2 regions of the Streptomyces sp. NPDC006283 genome follow, and region 2 is predicted to be linked to the other one. Evidence: predicted binding sites of a transcription regulator. Region 2 holds the regulator's gene; the other holds the start of a gene.
The links. The regulator HrcA, encoded in region 2, represses chaperone genes, less so after heat shock. The targets are predictions, from matches to a motif close to TTNGCACTCNGNNNNNCNGAGTGCNAA.
Positions count from the first base shown of each region.

Region 1 (3,410 bases), on a different contig from region 2:
GGGCGTGACGAAGAAGTTGATCGAGGCGGGCGTCCTCGACCCGGCGCTCACCACCGTCGTCCTCAACACCGGTGACGGCCTCAAGACCCTCGACGCGGTCGCGGAGACCTCGCAGGCGACCGCCGTCATCCGCCCGAGCCTGGACGCGTTCCGCGACGCGGGCCTGGCCGCTCACTGAATCCGCAACCCGCCGTACTCCGCCGAGAGGTGACGAACATGAGTGTCAACGTCCGCATCCCCACCATTCTCCGTACGTACACGGGCGGCCAGGCCGAGGTCCCGGCGGAGGGTGCGACCCTCGCCGAGGTCATCGCGGACCTGGAGAAGAACCACACCGGCATCGCGGCCCGCGTCCTGGACGACCAGGGCAAGCTGCGCCGCTTCGTCAACGTCTACGTGAACGACGACGACGTCCGTTTCGAGCAGGGGCTGGAGACGGCCACGCCGGACGGCGCGGGCGTGTCGATCATTCCTGCGGTCGCCGGCGGCTGACGCGATATGGGGGCGGGCGACTGATCCATCCCCAGAGATTTACCCGCAGTTACAGAAATTGCCCCCTCCGCGAGAGAAGCGGAGGGGGCAATTCTGCATGGTTGAGCGCGATAGAGTCTGGGAAGCCCCCTCCGCCGGCCGCTCGAGAATGCCTTCAAGTTCCGCAAGAATGCGGCCAAACTGTGCGATCGAATTGCCTCTTAGGCGTCATTTGCCGGGCCCGACTTGCCCCGGAATTACATGAATTCATATGAATCAGCCGTTCGGTCCTGCCCAGATTTCTCGTCCGATTGACCTGTTGCAGAGGGCAGTTGGGCGGATACATTCAGCCGCGGTCGACGCGTTCCGGCGCACACCCCTCCTGCTGGGGTGAGGTCTGACCCAGGTCCGCGAAGTGCGGTCCTGCGCAAGGGCCAGTAATAGGGGAGTTAGGCATGGCTCAGGGCACCGTCAAGTGGTTCAACGCGGAGAAGGGGTACGGCTTCATCGCGGTCGACGGTGGTGCGGATGTTTTCGTCCACTACAGCGCGATCCAGATGGACGGGTACCGCACCCTTGAAGAAGGTCAGCGAGTCGAATTCGAGATCTCGCAGGGCCAGAAGGGTCCGCAGGCGGACATGGTGAAGCTCGCCGTCTGATCTGTTCCAGGCGCGATCGGCCACCGACGCACTCACGCGCGAGGGGCCCGCAACCCGGTCACGGGAGGCGGGCCCCTCGTGCGTGTGCACGAGGACGCGCCCGCGTGTCCGCATCCTCGAAGCCGCTTGCACTCTCGGGGGTCGAGTGCTAATCATTGGCGTTAGCACTCTCCCAGTGAGAGTGACAGAACTTGGATCGGGTCGGTGAGGTCCGCACACCTGGTGGGGCAAGGAACCACAGGGTACGCAGGCCGTCCGTCGCGGGCACCGGATGCGATCCGAAGCAATCCACCCCAGTCCGGGAGGACCACTTCACATGGCCAAGATCATCGCGTTCGACGAGGAGGCACGGCGCGGTCTCGAGCGCGGGATGAACCAGCTCGCCGACGCCGTCAAGGTCACCCTTGGCCCCAAGGGCCGGAACGTCGTCCTCGAGAAGAAGTGGGGCGCCCCCACGATCACCAACGATGGTGTTTCCATCGCCAAGGAGATCGAGCTCGAGGACCCGTACGAGAAGATCGGCGCCGAGCTGGTCAAGGAAGTCGCCAAGAAGACGGACGACGTCGCCGGTGACGGTACGACCACCGCGACCGTCCTCGCCCAGGCGCTCGTCCGCGAGGGTCTGCGCAACGTGGCCGCCGGCGCCAACCCGATGGCCCTGAAGCGCGGCATCGAGAAGGCCGTCGAGGCCGTCTCCGGCGCCCTGCTCGAGCAGGCGAAGGACGTGGAGACCAAGGAGCAGATCGCCTCCACCGCCTCCATCTCCGCCGCCGACACCCAGATCGGCGAGCTCATCGCCGAGGCCATGGACAAGGTCGGCAAGGAAGGCGTCATCACCGTCGAGGAGTCCCAGACCTTCGGTCTGGAGCTGGAGCTCACCGAGGGTATGCGCTTCGACAAGGGCTACATCTCGGCGTACTTCGCCACCGACATGGAGCGTATGGAGGCGTCCCTGGACGACCCGTACATCCTGATCGTCAACTCCAAGGTCGGCAACGTGAAGGACCTCCTTCCGCTGCTGGAGAAGGTCATGCAGTCCGGCAAGCCGCTGCTGATCATCGCCGAGGACGTCGAGGGCGAGGCCCTGTCCACGCTCGTCGTGAACAAGATCCGCGGCACCTTCAAGTCCGTCGCCGTCAAGGCCCCGGGCTTCGGCGACCGCCGCAAGGCCATGCTGAACGACATCGCCATCCTCACGGGCGGCACGGTCATCTCCGAGGAGGTCGGCCTCAAGCTCGAGAACGCCGGCCTGGACCTGCTGGGCCGCGCCCGCAAGGTCGTCATCACCAAGGACGAGACCACGATCGTCGACGGTGCCGGTGACAGCGAGCAGGTCGCCGGTCGCGTCAACCAGATCCGCGCCGAGATCGAGAACAGCGACTCGGACTACGACCGTGAGAAGCTCCAGGAGCGCCTCGCGAAGCTGGCCGGCGGCGTGGCCGTCATCAAGGCCGGCGCCGCGACCGAGGTTGAGCTCAAGGAGCGCAAGCACCGCATCGAGGACGCCGTTCGCAACGCGAAGGCGGCCGTCGAGGAGGGCATCGTCGCCGGTGGTGGCGTGGCCCTGCTCCAGGCCTCCTCGGTCTTCGAGAAGCTCGAGCTCCAGGGTGACGAGGCGACCGGCGCCAACGCCGTGAAGCTCGCGCTCGAGGCTCCGCTCAAGCAGATCGCCGTCAACGGTGGTCTCGAGGGTGGCGTCATCGTCGAGAAGGTGCGCAACCTGCCCGTCGGCCACGGCCTCAACGCCGCGTCCGGTGAGTACGTCGACATGATCGCCGAGGGCATCATCGACCCCGCGAAGGTGACCCGCTCTGCCCTGCAGAACGCGGCCTCCATCGCGGCGCTGTTCCTCACCACCGAGGCCGTCATCGCCGACAAGCCGGAGAAGGCCGCCGCGCCTGCCGGTGGCGGCATGCCGGGCGGTGACATGGACTTCTGATCGACCGACAGGTTGATCAACCGTCCTTGACCGAGGGCGGCACCCCACTCCCAGGGGGTGCCGCCCTCGGGCGTTTCCGGCTGCTTTTACGCGGTCCGACCTTCACCCTGCTTCTGCATCGCGGGGGGCGGGGTCGTCGCCGGCCGGTGGCGGCCCAGTGCGACGGCCACCGCCAGGTACGGCAGGGCCAGCAGGGCGAAGACCGTGCCGTGCGAGGCGTGCGGGGACAGGGCAGCGTACGTGCCGAAGGCCAGCAGCGAGGCGACGTTGGTGCCCAGTCCGGCCAGCGACGTGACGGTCGCGCGGCTCGGTCCTGTGATGGCTGCCTGGAGGCGGGCGTC
Region 1 is NZ_JBEXRZ010000021.1:45,040-48,449, reverse strand. It holds gene thrC (threonine synthase) at 1-178, shown strand, start outside; gene ABZ070_RS07490 (MoaD/ThiS family protein) at 217-492, shown strand; gene ABZ070_RS07485 (cold-shock protein) at 927-1,130, shown strand; gene groL (chaperonin GroEL) at 1,447-3,069, shown strand; gene ABZ070_RS07475 (MFS transporter) at 3,156-3,410, opposite strand, start outside.
Region 1: the regulator HrcA is predicted to act here: its motif matches at 1,292-1,318, upstream of groL (chaperonin GroEL).

Region 2 (3,410 bases):
AGCGGGCACTTCGTGCCCAGCGCCGCCGCCGTCATGGGGATCGTCACCGTGCAGTGCAGATCGTCGCCGCGCCGCTGGAAGACGGGGTGCGCGACCTCGTGGATCTCGACGTAGAGATCCCCCGCGGGGCCGCCGCCGGGGCCGACCTCGCCCTCGCCGGCGAGCTGGATGCGCGTGCCGTTGTCGACACCGGCCGGGATCTTCACGGTCAGCGTCCGCCGCGAGCGGATGCGGCCGTCACCGGCGCACTCCGGGCACGGGGTGGGCACGACCGTTCCGAAGCCCTGGCACTGCGGACACGGCCGCGAGGTCATGACCTGGCCGAGGAACGACCGCGTCACCTGCGAGACCTCGCCACGGCCGCGGCACATGTCACAGGTCTGCGCCGAGGTCCCCGGCGCCGCGCCCTCACCCGAGCAGGTGGTGCAGACGACGGCCGTGTCGACCTGGATGTCCTTGGTCGTGCCGAAGGCGGCCTCGGTGAGGTCGATCTCCAGACGGATCATCGCGTCCTGGCCGCGCCGCGTGCGCGAGCGGGGCCCGCGCTGCGAGGCGGTACCGAAGAACGCGTCCATGATGTCGGAGAAGTTTCCGAAGCCACCCGCGCCGAAGCCGCCCGCGCCGCCGCCTCCGGCCTGCGAGAGCGGGTCTCCGCCGAGGTCGTAGACCTGCTTCTTCTGCGGGTCCGAGAGCACCTCGTACGCGGCGTTGATCTCCTTGAAGCGCTCCTGCGTCTTCGGATCCGGGTTCACATCCGGGTGGAGTTCGCGCGCGAGGCGGCGGAAGGCCTTCTTGATCTCGTCCTGCGATGCGTCGCGGCGTACGCCGAGTACGGCGTAGTAGTCCGTGGCCACTTACGACTCCGCCAGGATCTGTCCGACGTAACGTGCCACTGCGCGTACCGCTCCCATCGTTCCGGGGTAGTCCATGCGGGTCGGTCCGACCACGCCGAGTTTGGCAACTGCCTCGTCGCCCGAACCGTAGCCGACGGCGACCACGGACGTGGAGTTGAGTCCTTCGTGGGCGTTCTCATGACCGATCCGTACGGTCATGCCCATGCCGCCCGATTCCTTCGCCTCTCCGAGCAGCTTGAGAAGCACCACATGCTCCTCCAGCGCCTCCAGCACCGGCCTGATGGTCAGCGGGAAGTCGTGCGCGAAACGGGTCAGATTGGCGGTGCCGCCGATCACGAGCCGCTCCTCGGTCTCTTCGACCAGGGTTTCGAGCAGTGTGGAGAGCACCGCGGAGACGGTGCCGCGGTCCTCGTGCTCGAACGACTCGGGAAGGTCCTGCACCAGTTGCGGCACATCCGCGAAGCGGCGTCCCACGACCCGGCTGTTGAGCCGGGCCCGCAGGTCCGCGAGCGAGGTGTCGCCGAACGGCGCGGGGCAGTCGATCATGCGCTGCTCGACCCGGCCGGTGTCCGTGATCAGCACGAGCATCAGTCGGGCGGGCGCGAGGGAGAGGAGTTCCACATGCCGGACCGTGGACCGGGTCAGCGACGGGTACTGGACGACGGCGACCTGCCGGGTCAGCTGCGCCAGCAGGCGCACCGTGCGGCCCACCACGTCGTCGAGGTCGACCGCCCCGTCCAGGAAGTTCTGGATGGCGCGGCGCTCGGGCGACGACAGCGGCTTCACGCCCGCCAGCCGGTCGACGAACAGCCGGTAGCCCTTGTCCGTGGGAATCCGGCCGGCGCTCGTGTGAGGCTGGGCGATGAACCCCTCCTCCTCCAGCACGGCCATGTCGTTGCGGACGGTGGCCGGGGAGACGCCGAGCTGATGCCGCTCGGTGAGGGCCTTGGAGCCGACGGGCTCCTCGGTGCCGACATAGTCCTGGACGATGGCGCGCAGCACCTCGAGCCTGCGTTCGCTGAGCATTCGTGCGCACCTCCAGCTGTGGTTCCTCGTGTGTGGCTTGGCACTCGGCGCGCCCGAGTGCCAGCATTCCCCCGGCCAGTGTACGGCCGCCGGGTACGCGGGTAGAAGGGTGGCCGACCGTGCGGTCGGACACGCTGTGCCGGGGGCCCGCCGAGGTCGATGCGAATGTGATGCCGATAGCGTCGCCGCATGGACGTCAGTTGGGAAGACCTCGGCTGGGAACGGCTGGCCGACGGAGTCGGCCGTCGCCGTATGCCCGGCTGGGACGCGACCGTCGGTCTGGTCGTCGGCGAGGACGCCGTGCTGCTCTTCGACACCGGCTCCACGGTCCGCGAGGGCGCCGAGGTACGGGCCCAGGCGCAGGCCCTGCTCGCCGGCCGGCGGGTCCGGCGGGTGACGCACATCGCACTGAGCCATCCCCATTTCGACCATGTGCTGGGCACAGCGGCCTTCGCGGGTGCGGAGGTCTACGGCGCCGTGGGCATGGACACGCTCCTGCGGCGTGAGCGGGACGTGATCGGCGCCGACGCGGTGCGGCACGGGGTCGCGCCGGACGACGCGGCGCAGGCCGCGGACCTGCTGGTGGCCCCGCAGCACAGCGTGTGCGGCGAGTGGACGCTGGAGCTGGGCGGCCGCCAGGTACTGCTGGCCAACGTCGGCCCCGGCCACTCCGGCCACGACCTCGCGCTGCTGGTGCCAGGCGAGCCGGAAGTCGTCTTCTGCGGCGACCTGGTGGAGGAGTCCGGTGAGCCGCAGGCCGGTCCGGACGCCCTACCGTCCCGCTGGCCCGCGGCCCTCGACCGGCTGCTCTCGCTCGGCGGCGAGGACGCGCTGTACGTGCCGGGGCACGGGGCGGCGGTGGACGCGGCGTTCGTGCGTGCCCAACGGGCGTCGCTGGCCGCGCGTTTCGGCGTGTCGTAGGGCAGCCGGACGTATCGTCGTGCGAATGCGCAGTTACAGCCCTGATCTCACACCGCCGTGGAAGCGGTCGAAGCCGGCCCCCGAGATCCCCGCGGACCCCGACCTGGTCGTCGAGGAGGTGTCGACGGGCTTCTGCGGCGCGGTGATCCGCTGCGAGGCGGGGACGGTCACCCTCGAGGACCGCTTCGGCAAGCACCGGGTCTTCCCGCTCGAGCCGCGCGGCTTCCTGCTGGAGGGCCAGGTGGTCACCCTGGTCCGCCCGGCGCCCACGGCCCCGAGCCGTCCGGCCCGTACGGCCTCCGGCTCCCTCGCCGTGCCCGGCGCGCGGGCCAGGGTCGCCCGTGCGGGCCGCATCTATGTGGAAGGGCGGCACGACGCGGAGCTGGTGGAACGCGTGTGGGGCGACGACCTGCGCATCGAGGGTGTGGTCGTGGAATACCTGGAGGGCATCGACGACCTTCCCGCGATCGTCGCCGACTTCGCCCCCGGCCCGGACGCCCGGCTCGGTGTCCTGGTGGACCACTTCGTCGAGGGCTCGAAGGAGTCCCGCCTCGCCGCGTCGGTCACCGACCCGCACGTGCTGGTGGTGGGCCATCCGTACATCGACGT
Region 2 is NZ_JBEXRZ010000011.1:24,532-27,941, reverse strand. It holds gene dnaJ (molecular chaperone DnaJ) at 1-854, opposite strand, end outside; gene hrcA (heat-inducible transcriptional repressor HrcA) at 855-1,880, opposite strand; gene ABZ070_RS04370 (MBL fold metallo-hydrolase) at 2,070-2,801, shown strand; gene ABZ070_RS04365 (DUF3097 domain-containing protein) at 2,827-3,410, shown strand, end outside.